3 regions of the Mesorhizobium sp. P2_D5 genome follow, and region 2 is predicted to be linked to each of the others. Evidence: riboswitches for the same ligand, from Rfam matches in the RefSeq annotation. Region 2 holds a riboswitch; each other region holds the start of a gene.
The links. A riboswitch is a leader RNA that binds a small molecule or an ion and turns the genes downstream of it on or off. The one in region 2 is predicted to bind cobalamin.
Positions count from the first base shown of each region.

Region 1: linked by a shared signal. The riboswitch ahead of AC1DYW_RS03530 (aromatic ring-hydroxylating oxygenase subunit alpha) and the one ahead of AC1DYW_RS31440 (DUF1636 family protein) in region 2 are both predicted to bind cobalamin.
Region 3: linked by a shared signal. The riboswitch ahead of bluB (5,6-dimethylbenzimidazole synthase) and the one ahead of AC1DYW_RS31440 (DUF1636 family protein) in region 2 are both predicted to bind cobalamin.

Region 1 covers NZ_JBFUEE010000001.1:719,633-725,718, forward strand. Annotated here, with positions in the region: gene AC1DYW_RS03515 (sulfite oxidase-like oxidoreductase) at 1-428, shown strand, start outside; gene AC1DYW_RS03520 (ferredoxin reductase) at 425-1,171, shown strand; gene AC1DYW_RS03525 (FAD-binding oxidoreductase) at 1,235-2,335, opposite strand; gene AC1DYW_RS03530 (aromatic ring-hydroxylating oxygenase subunit alpha) at 2,416-3,663, opposite strand; cobalamin riboswitch at 3,778-3,979, opposite strand; gene AC1DYW_RS03535 (DUF680 domain-containing protein) at 4,491-4,691, shown strand; gene AC1DYW_RS03540 (DUF680 domain-containing protein) at 4,761-5,000, shown strand; gene AC1DYW_RS03545 (ABC transporter ATP-binding protein) at 5,076-6,086, opposite strand, start outside.
Region 2 covers NZ_JBFUEE010000011.1:103,995-110,080, forward strand. Annotated here, with positions in the region: gene AC1DYW_RS31435 (winged helix-turn-helix domain-containing protein) at 228-1,427, shown strand; cobalamin riboswitch at 1,457-1,662, shown strand; gene AC1DYW_RS31440 (DUF1636 family protein) at 1,702-2,130, shown strand; gene cobW (cobalamin biosynthesis protein CobW) at 2,133-3,170, shown strand; gene cobN (cobaltochelatase subunit CobN) at 3,189-6,086, shown strand, end outside.
Region 3 covers NZ_JBFUEE010000002.1:680,867-686,952, reverse strand. Annotated here, with positions in the region: gene AC1DYW_RS10005 (pirin family protein) at 1-482, opposite strand, end outside; gene AC1DYW_RS10000 (DUF2277 domain-containing protein) at 520-786, opposite strand; gene AC1DYW_RS09995 (exodeoxyribonuclease VII small subunit) at 899-1,150, opposite strand; gene AC1DYW_RS09990 (histone deacetylase family protein) at 1,154-2,080, opposite strand; cobalamin riboswitch at 2,202-2,381, shown strand; partial or broken gene bluB (5,6-dimethylbenzimidazole synthase) at 2,385-3,059, shown strand; gene AC1DYW_RS09980 (hypothetical protein) at 3,176-4,159, opposite strand; gene AC1DYW_RS09975 (TetR/AcrR family transcriptional regulator) at 4,256-4,864, opposite strand; gene AC1DYW_RS09970 (MFS transporter) at 4,985-6,086, shown strand, end outside.

The DNA of each region.
Region 1 (6,086 bases), on a different contig from region 2:
GGGCCGAGTTCAACGCGCTGCCCTTGACCAAGATGACGCGCGACATCCATTGCGTGACCGCATGGACAAAATTCGACACGCCATGGCAAGGCGTGCTTGTTGACGACATCCTCGCCGATGCCGGCATCGAGCCGCCGACCGCCTTCACGCTGGCGCATTCCTTCGACGGCTATTCCACCAACGTGCCGACCAAGGACCTCACCGCCGGCAAGGCGATGGTGGCTCTGCTTTACGAAGGCAAGCCGATCACGCCTGACCATGGCGGCCCGGCGCGGCTGCTGGTGCCGCATCTCTATTTCTGGAAATCGGCCAAATGGCTGAACGGCCTGCAGTTCACCGAGCGCGATGAGCCGGGTTTCTGGGAATTGCGCGGCTATCACATCTATGGCGACCCTTGGCGCGAGCAGCGCTACACGAACGATCCATGAGCGACGCTGCGGCAGTGCAATCGCCCTGGCAGACAGTCAGGATCGTCCGTATCGAAAAGCGCACGCCGCGTGTCACCAGCTTCTTTTTCCAGCCATCGCGGCCTTTCACCTATCTTGCCGGTCAGCATGTCGACGTCAGGCTGACGGCGCCGGACGGCTATCAGGCGCGCCGCTCTTATTCCATTGCCTCCGCGCCCGGAGATGGCGGGGTGATCGAACTGGCGATCGAAAAACTCGACGATGGCGAGGTCTCGCCCTTTTTCCACGACGTCGCAGCAATTGGCGACGAGGTCGAACTGCGCGGGCCGCTCGGCGGGCATTTCATCTGGCCCGATGTCGATAGCGGGCCGGTTTTGCTGGTCGGGGGTGGTTCGGGCGTCGTGCCTTTGATGGCGATGGTCCGTCACCGCGCCAGGCGCAATTCGGTAGTGCCCGTCACCCTGGTCTTTTCAGCGCGGATCTGGGACGAGGTGATTTTTCGTGACGAACTGGTTGCCCTCGACGATCGCAAGGACGGCTTCGACCTGGTGCTGACCCTGACGCGCGAAGCCGCACGCCGTCCAGCCGATTATTCGCGGCGGGTGGACGTTGCCATGATGGTGCAATCCATGGCGCACCTGCCCGGACCGCCTGATATCGCCTTCGTCTGCGGCTCCAACGCCTTCGTTTCGGCCGCCGCCCAAGCGCTGATCGATGCCGGCGTCGCAGCGGAGATCATCCGCACCGAGCGCTACGGAGTTTGAACGGACACGGCATTTCGAGAGGTTTCCCGTGTCGTCGTTCTGAGCCTTGGCATCGCCCGGCGGTCACGCCTCGATTTCGAGCGCAGAAAGCGGCTTCGAGCAGCAGGCGAGGATAAAGCCGTCGTCGATTTCGTGATCGAGGATGCCACCATTGTGGCTCATCTCGACATCGCCGGCGACCTTCTTCACCTTGCAGGTTCCGCAGAGGCCGAACTCGCAGGCGGCGGGTATCCGCACGCCCGAGGCGCGAGCCGTCTGCAGCACGGTCTGGCCGGCGACGCATTCGGCCTCGACATCCGAGAGCGAAAACCGGATCGGCGTCGCGGCTTCGACGACAATCGCGGCGCCGTCTTCCGCCGGCGAGGTGAATGGTGCCGGGATCTCCTCCACGACAGGCGCCGCAAAGCTCTCCTGATGGTATTTCGTCATGTCGAAGCCGGCGGCGTCCAGCATGCCGCGCACGGCGCGCATGAAGGGATCGGGGCCGCAGCAGAAGATTTCACGCTCGCGGAAATCGGGCGCCAGCAAGGGCAGCCGGATCGCGTCGATGCGGCCCATATGGCCGAACCAGCCCTCGCGGCTGGACCGCTCCTCGATCATGAAGCCGAGCGACAGGCCCGGCATGCGGCTGCCGAGCAGTTCGAGTTCCTTGCGGAAAATGATCTCTTCCGGGCGCCGCGCGCAATTGACGAAGCCGACATCGGTCCATGGCGCGCAGTCGTTCAGCCAGCGCAGCATCGACATCATCGGCGTCACGCCCGAGCCGGCTGAAATGAACAGGTACTTGGCGGCCGGGTGGCTGTGCAGCGAAAAGTCGCCTGTCGGCCCATAGGCCTTGACGTGCGAGCCCGGCGTCAGATGGTCGAACATCCAGCGTGTGCCGATGCTGCCCGCTTGAGCCTTGATCGTCACCGCGATCGAGAACGGCCGCGATGGCGACGACGACAGCGTATAGGTGCGCATCAGCGGCCCGTCGGCGGTCGGCAGTTCCAGCGTCACGAACTGGCCGGGCTTGTAGCGGAACCAGGTCTGGTTGTCGGAGCGGAAGGTGAAGGTCTTCACATCAGGCGCTTCGTCGCTGACGCCGATCACCTCCAGCACCTGGAGCCGGTCGTTCCAGGGCGTCATCTGGTCGAGATGGCGATAGAGGCCGAGATCCGTCATCGCATTCATCCTCTTGTCCTCACTCTTGCCCTGTGCATGTCGAGTTCCCAAAACCGCTGCGCACTTTTGGGCGACATGCACTATGCAACGCTGCGCAGCGCCGGCCGGCCGCCTTCGGCAAGGCGCGGGCCGATGAACGACGCGTACCACTCGACGAACTGGATGACGCCACCCTCATGCAGCTCCGAATAAGGGCCGGGCTCGTAGGCAGGCGACAGGATGCCGAAGGCGTTTTCCTCGACGATCCGCCGGTCCTGGTCGTTGGTCTCGGTCCAGACGTGGGTGAGTTCGTCGAGATCGTAATCGATGCCTTCGACCGCATCCTTGTGAACCAGCCATTTGGTCGTCACCGCGGTCTCCGTGGCGCTGATCGGCAACACCCGGAAGGTGACGGCGTGGTCGCCCAGAATGTGGTTCCAGGTCGTCGGATAGTGATAGAGCAGCAAGGAACCGATGCGGTCGGTCGAAACGCTGTCGGACAGGTTCTTCTTGACCGCACGCTTTCCCGTCATCGTGTAGCTGACGGCATCGCGCAGCAGCGGCGCGCGGGTGGCGCGGTACTGTCCGGCCGGATCGATGCGGAATTTGCTCGGCAGGCCGGCCGCTTCGCATTTCGCCCAGTGCGCAAGCATTTCCGGGTCGCTGTCGGCGCCTTGCACGCCGGTCACCGTGGGTGCCTCTGGAAAAGTCTTGCAGAGCTCCGGATGATTGCCGGCGCAATGATAGCACTCGCGGTTGTTTTCCCAGACCAGCTTCCAGTTGCCCTTCTCGACAATGGTCGATTCGAACGCCACCTTGGCCTCGCGCAGCCGGTGCGGCAAAAGGTAGGGCTCGATCATCGCGCGCATCGGTGCGAAATCCGCCGGCTCCTTGGCCAGGCAGATGAAAATGTAGCCGCCGACGCTTTCACAGGCGACGGGCTTTAAGCCGAACTGGCTCTTGTCGAAACCGTCGGCCATCTGCCTGGCAAACAAGAGCCTTCCGTCCAACTCGTAGGTCCATTGGTGATAGGGGCAGACCAGCTTTGCCGCCGTGCCCTTGTCGGAATTGCAGACGCGGCTGCCGCGATGGCGGCAGGAATTGTGGAAGGCGTTGATATTGCCCTTCTGGTCGCGGACAAGCACGACTGGATAGTCGCCAATCTGCGCCGTGATGTAGCTGCCCGGCTTCGGCAGCTCGCAATCATGACCGATGAACAGCCAGTCGCGATACCAGATCAGCTCCATGTCGAGCTTGAAATAGTCTGGATCGGTGTAGAAGGGCTGTCCTAGCGAAAAGCCTTGCCGCCGGCCACTCAAGAGCCTCAGCATGTCGTTGCGAGCATCCATGTCCTGTCCTCGTTTCTAAGGACTGAACTGGTGGTGACGGAGGAAGGATTGGACGCAGGCCGGCGATGCGCCGGACATGCACTATCCGCCTCTTGACCGCCCACCGCGATCAGTCGAGTCTAGACATCTCGGGCTGGTTTCCGGGCTCTGGAGTTGTCCTTGCGGACCATCGCGACACCTTCCCAGGCTGACGCCCAGTGGTCTCCCGTTGCGACTTGAACTCCACCACCGTTGCGGGGGCAGCGCCGGATTCTGACCGGCTTCCCAATTCTCCGCCTCGTCGTCACGAAGCGGCACCTGAGATGACATGATCTAATCACGATCGCGGGCGCGTCATCGGCATGAAAACGACATCGTATCCATGCGGCGCGACACGCTTGCGAAACGTTCCGGTCGGTGATCGCGAAGCGGAAGCCTTTCTCTTGGGCAACCATAGCCGGCTCCAATCTCGCCGAAACCGACCCCTTGCCAGGAAGCAGAAAAGGTTAACGGTATCGAAAAGTGACTATTAGCTGCCGCTAAAATCGAACCGAACGGTTCGTTTCTGTTGACTGTGCGTGCAGGACTTGTGAACGCTGGGCCTCCGACACAGTTGGTGATCGGGGTACCTGTTTCGTACAACTCTTTGATATGAATTAGAAAAACATTGAGTGTGGAAACCCCTGGCGCAATTTCAAGTGGTGGATTCTTGGTCCACGCGGAACAACTTCGTGATTGGAAATGGCTGGATGGCTCTCCCACATCGGGGCTGTCCGAACGACGCGATTTCTTCCCAAGACACGCCGCTAGACGGACGGCAAAAATAAGAAATACTGGAGTACCAAAAAATGAAAAAGATCATCCTCACTGCCGCCGCCCTTCTGGCCATTTCCGGCAGCGCCTTCGCGAACAGCGACCACTATGGTTCGAATGCCCCGGCAGCCACCGCTGCTGTCGACAGCTCGTACACTGCTTCGACCAAGAAGTCGGAGCCGGCTGCTCAGACGCCTGCCCAGGGTAGCAACCGTAACCTCTTCGGCAATAACTAACAGCCGATTCCCAGAAGGCGGCGGGCTCTCCCGCCGTCTTGGCGAAATCCAGAATTCAGGAGATTTGAAATGAAGAAGATCATGCTTGCTGCCGCCGCCGTCGTGGCGATCTCCGGCAGCGCTTTCGCCGCCAGCGACAACTACGGTTCGAATGGCGCCAACCAGCCTGCCGTCGGTTCGGTTGACAACTCTCAAACGGGCTCGATCCGCAACAGCGGTGGTTTCGTCGGCAAGCTGCTCAATTCGTCGGGTGACGTAGAGAAGTCCGCCCCTCAGAGCGCCGACCGCGACCTCTTCGGCAATCGCTAACAGCCGAAGTTGATTTCCAAAAAAGAGCGGCGGGCCTGGCCCGCCGCTCTTTTCGTGTCGAGACTTGGTTCTGTCTCAAGCCGCCTTTACTTCCGGCTGACGGAGCGAGAAGGAGTGCCCGTCCGCGTCGAAGATGTGAAGGTCGTTGGCGTCCGCGCTCAGCCGCAGCGTCGCACCGCGCTTGACCTCGACATTGCCAGGCAGCTTGGTCACCAGCGGCAGCTCGGCGCGGCCGATGTCGACATAGACAAGCTGGACTTCGCCGAGTTGTTCGACATAGTCGACCGTTCCCTCGAACAGATACTCCGTGCCGCTGGCGATGATCAGATCTTCCGGCCGCACGCCGAAACTCACCGCGGCACCCTTTGCCGAAGCCGGCGTTGCGATCGGCACGCTTGCCTTGCGGCCGCCGACATGGCTGACGACGGTCGGGTTTCCGGTCTTGTCGATGGTCGCCGGCAGGATGTTCATGGCCGGCGAGCCGATGAACTGGGCGACAAACAAATTGCCGGGCTTCTTGTAGAGGTCCATCGGCGTGCCGACCTGCTCGATATGGCCTTCCTTGAGCACCACGATGCGATCGGCCAGCGTCATCGCCTCGACCTGGTCGTGGGTGACGTAGATCATGGTCGTGTTGGGCATCGATTCCTTGAGTTTGGCGATCTCGATGCGGGTGGCGACACGCAGCGCCGCGTCAAGGTTCGACAGCGGCTCGTCGAACAGGAACACCTTCGGGTTGCGCACGATGGCGCGGCCGATGGCGACGCGCTGGCGCTGGCCGCCCGACATGGCCTTGGGCAGGCGATCGAGATATTTGGTCAGCTGCAGGATTTCCGCGGCCTGCTTCACGCGGCGGTCGATCTCGGCCTTGTTCTCCTTGCCGATCTTCATCGAGAACGCCATGTTGTCGTACACCGTCATGTGCGGGTAGAGCGCGTAGGACTGGAACACCATGGCGATGCCCCGCTTCGACGGCGGCACGTCGTTGACGACCTCGCCGGCGATCTTGAGTTCGCCGGAGGTGATTTCCTCCAGCCCGGCGATCGACCTCAGCAATGTCGACTTGCCGCAGCCCGACGGGCCGAC
Region 2 (6,086 bases):
ACGCGGCGAGGGTTAGCGCAGCACTTCCAGCGAAGCAAGTCAAACCTTGTTCAAAACGCGGTGCTGGACGGCATATCCGAGGAAACTGGTCCGATCCGCTCCTGTTTGATTTCCTTCGCTTTTTACTCCACTTTTGTCTCCTGACATGGTTGCCGCCAAAACCCTGCTAGCATGGGCCGGAATCACCCATCAGAACTTCGGCCAACCACCCTCAGAGTGATGCCTGCATGAAGGAAAAGTTCTCGCTTGCCATGGCCCGGCGCATCGCGCTCGCCGCCCAGGGGTTTCTCGATCCCCGCCCCGCCGGTACGCCCGACCGCCGCCATTTCGCCCGCGTTCTCTCCCGCACCGGCCTGCTGCAGATCGATTCCGTCAGTGCAGTGGTGCGCGCCCACTATATGCCGCTCTATTCGCGCCTTGGCCCCTACCCCTTCGCTCTGCTCGACAACGCCGCCGTGACGCGCAAACGCACGGTGTTCGAATACTGGGCACACGAAGCCTCCTTCCTGCCGGTCGAGACCTACCCGCTGATGCGCTGGCGCATGCAGCGAGCCGAGCGCGGCGACGAAATGTATCTCGGTCTCGCCAAATGGGGCCGCGAACACGCTGGCTACATCGAACAGATCTATCGCGAGGTCGCCGATCGCGGGCCGATCGCCGCTTCCGCGCTCGAAGGCCAGAAAGGCTCGGGCGGCTGGTGGGGCTGGAGCCATGCCAAGCACGCCTTCGAATGGCTGTTCTGGGCCGGGCGCATCACAACGGCGCACCGTCGCGGTTTCGAGCGGTTCTACGATCTGCCGGAACGCGTGCTGCCGCAGGCGATCCTCGACCTGCCGGTGCCCGCCGCCGAGGACGCGCACCGCGAATTGCTGCGCATTTCCGCCCGCGCCCACGGCATCGCGACATCAGGCGACCTGCGCGACTATTTCCGCCTGTCCCCCGCCGACATGAAGGGCCGACTGGAGGAACTGGTCGAAACAGGCGAACTGCTGCCTGTGCGTGTCGAAGGCTGGGACAAGCCGGCCTATCTTCATAAAGACGCCCGTCTGCCACGCAAGATCGAGGCCCGCGCTTTGCTGGCGCCGTTCGATCCGGTCGTCTTCGAACGGTCGCGCACCGAGCGGCTGTTCGACTTCCACTACCGCATCGAGATCTACACGCCAGCCGAAAAGCGCCAATACGGCTACTACGTCCTGCCGTTCCTGCTCGGCGACAGGATCGTGGCGCGCGTTGACCTCAAGGCCGACCGGCCAGCCGGTGTCCTGCGGGTCCATGCTGCTTACGCAGAGCCCGGCGCGCCGCCTGAAACCGCTGCAGAACTCTTCGAAGAATTGAAGCAGATGCAGGGCTGGCTCGGCCTTGAACGTATAGAGGTGACATCAGCCGGTGATTTGGGTCCGGCGCTGGCCGACCTGACCGTGTCGTAAGCCCACGTTGACACCGCCGCCCGCAAAAGCCTAAATCCGCTCCAGACGGTCTCCTCTCTTCAACGAGAGGAGCCAAGAGGGAATGCGGTGCGAAATTCCGATTTCAAATCCGCGGCTGTCCCCGCAACTGTAAGCGACGAGCCAAGGCCGAAAGCCACTGGGGTATTCCCGGGAAGGCGGCTACCCAAGGCGATGACCCGCGAGCCAGGAGACCTGCCGTCTGCGACTGTAGAATCCGATCGCCCGGCGGGTTTCCGGGCAAGGAGCCCAATTTTTGGACCACGACAGCAGTTTTTCCGCTGGCACAGCGGACAATTCGTCCGGCGAGAGCGATGCCCTTGCCGGCGTGACCGTGATCGTCTGTGCCTCCTGTCGCGATGAAACCGGTTCCGATGCCCATCCCCGCGCCGGCGAACTGCTCGCGGACGACACGCGTCACGCCGCGTCTGGCCAAGACATCCGCGTCCGCACGGTCGAATGCCTCGGCAATTGCAAGCGCCGGCTCAGTGCCGCCATCCTGCGCGATGGTTGCTGGAGCTACGTCTTCGGCGACCTGACCACATCCAGCGGCGCCGACCTCGTCACAGGGGCAAAACTCTTCGCCACCTCGACCGACGGCCTGATCCCGTGGCGCGGCCGTCCAGATAGCCTCAAGCGCGGCCTCGTGGCCCGCATCCCTCCCCTCGACCTGCTGAAGGACTGATCATGACTGCCTCCGTCTCCCGCGTCCCCTGCACCGTCGTCACCGGCTTCCTCGGCGCCGGCAAGACGACGCTGATCCGCCATCTCCTGGAAAACGCCGGCGGCAAGCGGATCGCCATCATCGTCAACGAGTTCGGCGACATCGGCATCGACGGCGAAATCCTGAAGGGCTGCGGCATCGACACCTGCCCGGAGGAAAACATCGTCGAACTGTCCAATGGCTGCATCTGCTGCACCGTTGCCGACGATTTCGTGCCGGCGCTCGACCAGATCCTGTCGTTGACGCCGAAGGTCGACCACATCTTGATCGAGACCTCGGGTCTGGCTCTGCCCAAGCCACTGGTCCAGGCTTTCCAGTGGCCGACGGTGAAGAGCCGCGTGACGGTCGATGGCGTCATCGCCGTCGTCGACGGTCCCGCACTCGCCGAAGGCCGCGTCGCCAATGACATGGACGCACTTCAGGCACAGCGCGCCCAGGATGAGACGCTCGATCACGACGATCCGGTCGAGGAGGTGTTCGAGGACCAGATCGCCTGCGCCGACCTGATCATCCTGTCGAAGAGCGACCTGATGGACACCGCCGGCTCCGCCCGCGCCAACGCCATCATCAACGAGCACATCGCTCGCGCCGTGAAGATCGTGCCGACGTCGCAAGGCAAGGTCGATCCGTCGGTGCTACTTGGTCTTGGCCTTGCCGTCGAGGACGATATCGAGAACCGCAAGACCCACCACGACGACGAACTCGACCACGAGCACGACGACTTCGACTCTTTCGTCATCGACATTGCCTCGATCGCCAATCCCGACGAGCTGGCAAAGCGCGTCGCCACCGCCGCCGAGGAAGAAAACGTGCTGCGCGTAAAAGGCTTCGTCGAGGTTGGCGGCAAGCCGATGCGGCTCTTGCTGCAGGCCGTGGGACCGCGCGTCAATCACTACTACGACCGCGCCTGGACGGCCGGGGATGACCGCCGCTCGCGTCTCGTCGTTATCGGCCTCAAGGGGCTGAACCGCCCGGCGATCGAGCGTATACTCGCCGGCTGACGCAAACCACGGCCCGCGATGCACATCCTCACCACGACCTCCGCCTCGCTCGACGATCTCGCCGAGCCGGTCGATCTGCGGCAGTCGCCGGCGGATATCGTGGCCCTGTCCTTCACCGACAGCGATCTCGCCGGACTGGCGGCGGCATGGAAGGCCGATGCCGAGCGCCTGCCCTCGATGCGGCTGGCGGCTTTGCGTGACCTGCGCCATCCGATGTCCGTCGACCTCTGGGTCGACAGCGTCGCCCGCCATGCCAAAGTCATCCTCGTGCGCATTCTGGGCGGCTACGACTGGTGGCGCTACGGCTGCGACCAGCTTGCCTCGACCGCCCGCGCGCGCGGTATAAAACTGGCGCTGCTGCCCGGCGAATGCCGCGACGAGGATCTGCGCCTGATCGAAGCCTCGACACTGCCGCGCCAGGAACTGGACGGCCTGCTCGACTATTTTCGCGAGGGCGGTCCGGCCAATATGAACGCGCTGGTGCAGAAGCTGGCGCGGCTGGCAGGGTCTGAAGCAACAATTTCGGCGCCTGTCGCGGTACCAAAGGCCGGCTACTATGAGCCGGGCCGCGGCGTCGTCCCCCTTCCTCTCGAGGGGCAAGGAAACACCGCGCCTGTCATCCCCATCCTGTTCTACCGTTCGATGCTGCTGGCCGCCGATGTCGCACCGATCGACGCCCTTTTTGAAGCGCTGCGGCAGCGCCGTATGACGCCGGTCCCCATCTTCGTCTCCAGCCTCAAGGACCCGGTATCGCTGGCGTTCGTCGAAACCGCGCTGGCCTCGTTGAAACCTGCCGCCATCGTCACCGCGACCGCCTTCGCGTCCGGCGCCGAACCCGGCGTCGAAACCCTGTTCGATCGTGCCGGCGTGCCAGTCTTCCAGGTCATCGTCGCCACCACCCGCCGCGACATCTGGGAAAACAACCAGCGTGGGCTGGCGCCCGCCGACCTCGCTATGCATGTCGTGCTGCCCGAACTCGACGGCCGCATCCTTGCCGGCGCCATTTCCTTCAAGGGCGAGAGCGAGGTCGATCCCGCACTTGGTCACCGCGCCTTCGCCAACCGGCCGGAGCCCGATCGTGTGGCGCAAGTGGCGGACCGTGTCGCGGCCTTCATCAAGCTGCAAGAAACGCCGAGCGCCGAGCGCAAGCTTGCCATCCTGATCCCCGATTATCCCAGCGCCCCCGGCCGCACCGGCTATGCCGTCGGCCTCGACGTGCCGTCCAGCGTGCTGGCGATGCTGCAGGACCTCAAGGGACAGGGCTATGCCGTTGACGGGATTCCGCAAACGCCGCGTGCGCTGCTGGATTTGCTGGAAAGTTCAAACCACGGGCTGAAGCTTGACGACTATCTGTGCTTCTCAACCGAACTGCCGAGGGCGGCGATAGCTGCCGTAGAAGGCGCCTGGGGTAAGGCGAAAGATGAAACAGGTTTGCGCGAGGTGCTAACCTCCGCAAAATTCCCCTTCCGCGCCGCCACCTTCGGCAACGTCACCGTGGCGCTTGCTCCCGACCGCGGCCGGTCAGTGGATCGGCGCGCCGATTATCACGACCCGACGCTGCCGCCGCGGCATGCGCTGATCGCCTTCGGCCTGTGGCTGCGCAAATCGCTCGGCGCTCATGCGCTTGTCCATGTCGGCGCCCATGGAACGCTGGAATGGCTGCCCGGAAAGACGGTTGCGCTCAGCCAAAACTGCTTTCCCGAGATCGTCACCGGCCCCTTGCCCGTGATCTATCCCTTCATCGTCTCCAACCCCGGCGAAGCCGCACAGGCCAAGCGGCGCATCGCCGCCGTCACCCTTGGGCATCTGCCGCCGCCGCTGACCGGCGCCGGACTGGACGAGGATCAGCACAGGCTCGAACGCCTGGTCGACGAATATGCCCAGGCCGACGGGCTCGACCGCCGCCGCCGCGACCGCCTCGCAAAGCTGATCGTCGACACCGCGCAGAAGACCGGCCTCGCCTCCGAAGCCGGCGTCGCCAAAACCGATGCACCCGACGAGGCGCTGCGCCGCATCGACGCCTGGCTCTGCGACCTCAAGGATTTCGCCATCAAGGACGGGCTGCATATCTACGGCCGCGCCTCCAACGACGAGCCTGACGCCATGCGGCGTCAAAGCGCTGAAGCCGAGAAGACGGCATTGCTGGCAGCACTCGATGGCCGCCACGTCAAGGCCGGCCCGGCAGGGGCGCCGGCGCGCGGCCGCGCCGATGTATTGCCCACCGGTCGCAACCTGTTCACGTCGGACCCGCGCACCATGCCGACGCCGACCGCCTATGACCTCGGCAGTGCGGCGGCGGAGGAAGTGGTGCGTGGCTATATGCAGTCGCATGGCGACTGGCCGCGTTCGCTGGTCATCGACCTCTGGGGCTCAGCCTCGCTGCGCACCGGCGGCGAGGAGATTGCACAAGGCCTGGCGCTGATGGGCTGCCGGCCGCAATGGGATGCCGCGACCGGCCGCATCAACGGCATCGAGGTGCTGCCGCCGGCAACCGTCGGCCGACCACGCGTCGACGTCACCTGGCGCATTTCCGGCCTGTTCCGAGACATGTTCCCAACCCAAATCGCACTGATCGATGCCGCGGCCAACGCCGTTGCCGCCCGCGACGAGGAGGATTCGGAAAACCCGCTGGCGGCCAAGACCCGCGCGGATGGCAAGATCAGCCCGCGCATCTTCGGCACTTCGCCCGGCACTTACGGCGCCGGCGTCGAGGACTTGCTGTCGAGCGGCGACTGGGCGGCGCGCGAAGAGATCGGCCGCGCCTATCTCGACGCCACCTCGCATGCCTATGGCGGCGCTGGGGGCGAAGGCGTCTCGGCACCCGGCGCCTTCGAGGGTCGCATCGCCGAAGCCGATCTTCTCGTCCACACCGGCGACGACCCTGGCCGCGATATCCTCGAAGGCTCCGCCGACGTC
Region 3 (6,086 bases), on a different contig from region 2:
GGGAGCCGCAAGGCAGCGGTGTTCTCGAAAACCGGTGCCACTTCCTCCTTGCCGTCCGGCAGTGCCAGCCATGTCTGCAGGCCGGAGACCGACATCGGCGCGCCACGCAATTCCTCCGGCGTGCGCTCGGAATGGACGATGCCGCGGCCGGCGGTCATCAAATTCACGTCGCCGGGCTGGATGACCATTTCGGTGCCGAGTGAATCGCGATGCCTGATCTTGCCGTCGAACAGATAGGTCACCGTCGACAGCCCGATATGCGGATGAGGACGGACATCGAGCGCCTGGCCCGCGCGCAGGATCGCTGGGCCCATGCGGTCGAAGAAGATGAAAGGCCCGACGAGCCGTCTTTTGGCGGTCGGCAAAGCGCGGCGTACCTGGAAACCGCCAATGTCCTTGGCGTTCGGAATGACCATCAGCTCGATCTGGTCGCTGGCAAAGGCGTCGCCGACTTCAGGGTCTTTCCCGGGGAAGAAGCTCATGGACTCTCCTTGTCAGCGGCCGTGCCTGCTTGTCGGATCAGGCAAAACGGATCGCCGATTTTGCCCGCGCCTTGGCGGCCACCTCTTCGCGATTGCGAGGATGCTGATGGGTTTCGAGGGAATCGAGAAGCTCACGCGCCGATGCCGCGATGGCTTCGACCGCATGATCGAAGGCGTGCTGGTTCTGCTTCGAAGGTCGCGTCGTTCCGCTCAATTTGCGAACAAACTGAAGTGCGGCGTCGCGCACCTCGTCATTGGATGCCGGCGGATCAAAATTGAACAGGGTCTTGATGTTTCTGCACATCGTTTGCGAACCTCCTCTTGTCCTGAAGCCGTTTCAATCGGGACGGCTACTATCCTCGACCATGATCATGTCCAAAGCCAGTGAGGCAAGCCCATCGTTCGGGAAGCATGACTCAGTCGGCGTCGAGCGGCTCCGTTCCAACCGGCTTGCCGTCGCGCGACAGCCTGATCTTCTCGACCTTGTCCTCGGCGGCTTTCAGCAGCCGGTCGCAATGCGCCTTCAGCGCCTCGCCGCGCTCATAGATCCTGATCGACTGGTCGAGCGGCACGTCGCCACGCTCCAGATCATCGACGATCTTTTCCAGCGCATCGAGTGCCTGCTCGAAGCTCATCGCCTTGACGTCTTCGTTGGTCTCTCCAGCCATCATTCACCCTTTCATCAGTCGCCCGACATGGGCGGCGACCGAAAATGCCAGTCCCTGCAGATCGTAGCCACCCTCGAGCAGGCTGACGAGCCGGTTGCCGCTGTGGCGCGTGGCGCGCTGCATAAGCTGGCCGGTCGCCCAGTCGAAATCATCCTCTGTCAGGTTGATTTCGGCCAGCGGATCGCGATGATGCGCGTCGAAACCGGCCGAAATGATGATCAGGTCGGGCGCGAAATTGTCGAGCGCCGGCAGGACACGCGACAGCAAGGCATCGCGGAAAACCTCGCTGCCGGTCTGCGGCGCCAGCGGCGCGTTGACGATGTTGCCGGCGCCGATCTCGCTCTTTGCCCCGGTGCCGGGATAAAGCGGCATCTGGTGCGTCGAGCAATAGAGCACCGACGGATCGTCCCAGAAAATATCTTGCGTGCCGTTGCCGTGATGCACGTCCCAGTCGACGACCGCAACGCGCTCGACGCCATGTTTCTTCTGCGCATAACGCGCGGCGATCGCCGCCGTGTTGAAGAGGCAGAAGCCCATGGCCGTGGTTTTTTCAGCATGGTGGCCGGGCGGCCGCGCGGCGACGAAGACGTTGTCGGCGCGGCCCGCAAAGACATCGTCGACGGCCGCATTGGCGGCGCCGATCGCGGTGATCGCCGCTTGCCAGCTCTTCGGGCTAGCGGTGGTGTCGGCGTCGATGCGGGCGATGCCCTCGTCGGGAATGGCGGCGCGGACGCGGGCGACGAAATCGGCGGGATGCGCGTAGAGAATGGTGGCCTCGTCGCCTTCAGGCGCCTTGATGCGATCCAGCCCCACAAAAGCCTCATCGTCGAGCACCCGTTCGATGGCGCGCAACCGGTCCGGCCGCTCGGGGTGACCGGGCGGCGTGATGTGCTCAAGGAAGATCGGATGGGTGTAGAGACGAGTGGCCATCTTCCCTATCTAGTGCCCCGACGTCGCGATGGCCATGCGTCGTGGCCTGATGGCTGGGGAAAATCACACATGCGTCCATTGGTGTCGCTGCAGGCATTGGCGTCGTCAGCGCTTCGGCGTAAGGTCGCTGCCACTGCCTGGTGCCCGCCGCAAGCGGGAGAATCGGGAACACGGTTGAACTCCGTGGCGTGCCCAACGCTGTAAGGGGGACCGCGCCGGTAAATGCCACTGTCGATGACGGGAAGGCACCGGACGCGGGTTGATCCCAAGCCAGAAGACCGGCCTGGCAGGCATCGTCATCCGCATGGTCAGGCGGAAGACATCCACAGCAATCGCAAGGGGACACGCGATGCCGGAACACATGACCGCCTCTGTTGGCGACGGATTTGACCAGAGTGCACGCGATGCGGTCTATCGCGCAATGTTCACGCGGCGCGACGTGCGCAGCCATTTCCTGCCAACCGCGCTCGACGATGAGGTGCTGGCGCGGCTGCTGCTTGCCGCTCACCATGCGCCGTCGGTCGGCTTCATGCAGCCTTGGAATTTCATAGTTATTCGCGATGCCGAGCGACGGGAAAAAGTGCGTGACCTGTTCCTGGCGGCGCGTGAACAGGAACTGCCGGCCATCGCGGAAGAGCGACAGGCGCTTTACCGCAAGCTCAAGCTGGAAGGCATCTGCGAAAGCGCGCTCAACATCTGCATCACCTGCGACCGGCAGCGCTCGAAGGGTTCGCCGCTGGGGCGCTGGCACAATCCGGAGATGGACCTCTACAGCACGGTTTGCGCGGTGCAGAACTTCTGGCTGGCGGCGCGCGCCGAGGGTGTCGGGGTCGGCTGGGTCAGCATCATCGAGGCGCAGGCATTGAAAAGCCTGCTGTCAATTCCCGAGCATGTGACGCCGGTCGCCTATCTCTGCGTCGGCCGTGTTTCCGAGTTCGCGCCAAAGCCGGACCTCGAAGCACATGGCTGGGGCCGCCGCTTGCCACTGCCGGAGTTGATCATGAGCGAGACCTTTTGCGGGCAAGGAGAAGCGTTGCTCAAATCGACCGTGGCGCGCCTCAACGGGGTCGATGCCGCGCCGGCGACCACTGCCGATCAGCGCGTCGCGCCGGCCGTGCCCCAGCGCGAACCGCCGAAGGAGGCCAGCGCCTTGTCCTTGAGTTCCCTGAACTTCGACGACGCCTCGGCCAGCCGGGCGTCCCAGGCGGGATCGGGCACCTGGCCCTCAATGATCCTGAAATAGACCTGCATCAGGCAGGCGATGGCGAAGGGTTCGATGAACGCCGCCTTGAAGGCCCAGGCGAAGACGATGGCGAGCACGAAAGCCCAGCCGGCAAGCTGCCCGGGCATGAGGAAAAGAATCGCGCCGGCCGGCGCCAGCATCAGCAGGAAGATGACGAACGAGACGCCCCACATGATGACCGCCAGCCAAACGGCGTTCTTGACCATGATCTTGCCGTTCTGGGCATAGAGCACGACGCCTTGGCGGGCAGTCTCGAACGGCGAGGCTGAATTGATGCGGATGTTGTAGCCGAGGATGATCTCGTCGACATAGGTCAGCGACAGGCGGATCACCGTGTTGACGAAGCTGACCAGGCCGCTCAGGCCCGGGATCGGCAGGAAGGCGGAGATGCCGCCGAGCAGCCCGGTGATGGCGCGGATGGCGCCCTTGACCAGTTGGTCGACGACGAAAAGGATGTTGGCCTCGGCAAAACGCTGGGTCACGATGTCCTTGGCATAGGCGATCTGGTTCTGGCCGTCGGGAACGTCGCGGCCGTCAATCAGATGGACCATGACGGCGATATGGCCGGCCTTGACGACATAGAGGATGTATTCGCGGATCCAGTAGACGGCAATCGAGACGACGCCAAAGCCAACCACGCCGCCCCACAAGGCAAAGGACAGCGGCCCGTCGGGATCGGTGGAGATATGGCCGACGCCGTAGCCAACGGAGGCGCCCGTGCCGGTCGCCACGATATAGGCCAGCGTGATGCCGAAATAGACGATCATGCGAAAGACAACGAAGGGCCAGGTCCGCATCATGATGGACACCGACCTGCCGATATTGAAATCCCACATGCCCCCGAATCTCCGCTCAGAGATGGCGCGAGAGGATGCGCCGAAACCGGCTGTTGTCAATCGTGGGAGTGGCGCGCCAGACCGGCAATGGAGATTTCAGACCGGCTGCGAACCCTGCTTCTTGAGCAAGCCTTCGAGCAGTTGCTTGAAGGCCGCCACCACCTTCTTCGACGTCGCTTCGGGGTCGCTCGAATTGGCGATCCGCTGCGCTGCCTGGCTGCTCGCCCCGTTGATCAGCCGCGAGGCGGTCTCGGGGTCGAGGCTGGGAACGACCACGCCCTCCTCCTGCAGCCTGGTCAGATGATCGGTCATTGAACCGACACATGCATTGGCATTTGGCCATTGTGCAGGATCCCCCAGCACGGCCGGGCCATCCCGGAACATGATGCGCTGGATTTCCGGCTCCAACGCCATCTCGATATAGGTCGTGCATTCGTCGACGAAATGCTGCCAGCGGGTCGGTGCTCTCGACGCCACTTCGTTCACGCGCGCCGCCATCTCCCCGTCGATTTCGGCGATAACCGCTTGCAGCAAGCCCTTCTTGTCGCCGAAGTGATGATAGAGTGCGCCGCGCGTCAGTCCGGCCGATGCGGTGAAATCATCCATCGACGCCTGGGCATAGCCGATCGTGCCGAAGGCATGGCGGGCGGCCCCGATCAGCTTGGCGCGCGTCTCGGCGATCATCTCCTTGCGAGGTTTGTGCATGGCTTCTGGACCTACTAACATACGCTTCGTATGCCAATTGACATACGCGGCGTATGATTTATCTAACAATCATACGCATCGTATGTAATTGTCGAATCTGCCTTTGTCGAGGAACCGGACATGCAAAATCCCTATTCGGAGATCTTTCGCGCCCCCGGCGCCAAGGGCTTTGCAGCAGCGGGCTTCATGGCGCGGCTGCCGATCGCGATGGCGCCAATCGGCATCGTGGCGATGCTGTCGCAGACGCGTGGCGAATACTGGCTGGCCGGCGCCGTCTCCGCGACATTCGCACTGGCCAACGCTTTCATGGCGCCGCAAATATCAAGGCTTGTCGATCGCCTTGGCCAGACGCGGATCGTCGTGCCCACCACGATCATCTCGGTGCTCGCTTTCGCCGTCCTGATTGCAGCGGCCAACCAGGACTGGCCGATATGGACGCTGTTCGTGTCGGCGCTGCTGGCGGCGGCGATGCCCAGCATCCCGGCAATGGTGCGCGCTCGCTGGACCGAGATTTTCCGCGGACGGCCCGAGATGAACACCGCATTCGCCTTCGAGTCGGCGGCGGATGAACTGGTCTACATTGCCGGGGCATCGCTGTCGGTCGGCCTGAGTGCCGCCCTGTTTCCAGAAGCAGGGATGCTGGCCAGCACGCTGTTTCTCGCCTTCGGCTCGGCGGCGTTCATCCTGCAGCGCTCGACCGAGCCGCAAGTGCGGCCGGTGGAACATGGGTCGCGCGGCTCGGCAATCCGCCTACGGCCGGTGCAGATCATCACCTTTGCCCTGATCTTCATCGGCGCGACCTTCGCGACGACGGAAGTGAGCACCGTGGCGATCACCAAGGAACTTGGCCAGCCAGGCGCCGCAAGCCTCGTCATCGGTGTCTACGCGCTGGGATCGTTCGTGCTCGGCATCATCGTCGGCGCGCTCAACCTGAAAGCACCGCTGCAACGCCAGCTTGCCATCGCAATCGCCATCATCGCGCTCAGCACCTTGCTGCCGCTCACCGCCGGCACGGTGCCGCTGCTGGCGTTGACCGTCTTCGTCAGCGGCGTGGCGATCTCGCCGACCTTCATCACGGCGTTCGGCCTGATCGAACGGCATGTGCCGGAGGCGATGCTGACCGAGGGCATCACCTGGGTGACCACCGGGATCGGCATCGGCATGGCGCTGGGCTCGTTCGCGGCCGGCTCGGTGGTGGATGCGTTCGGCGCCCAGAACGGAT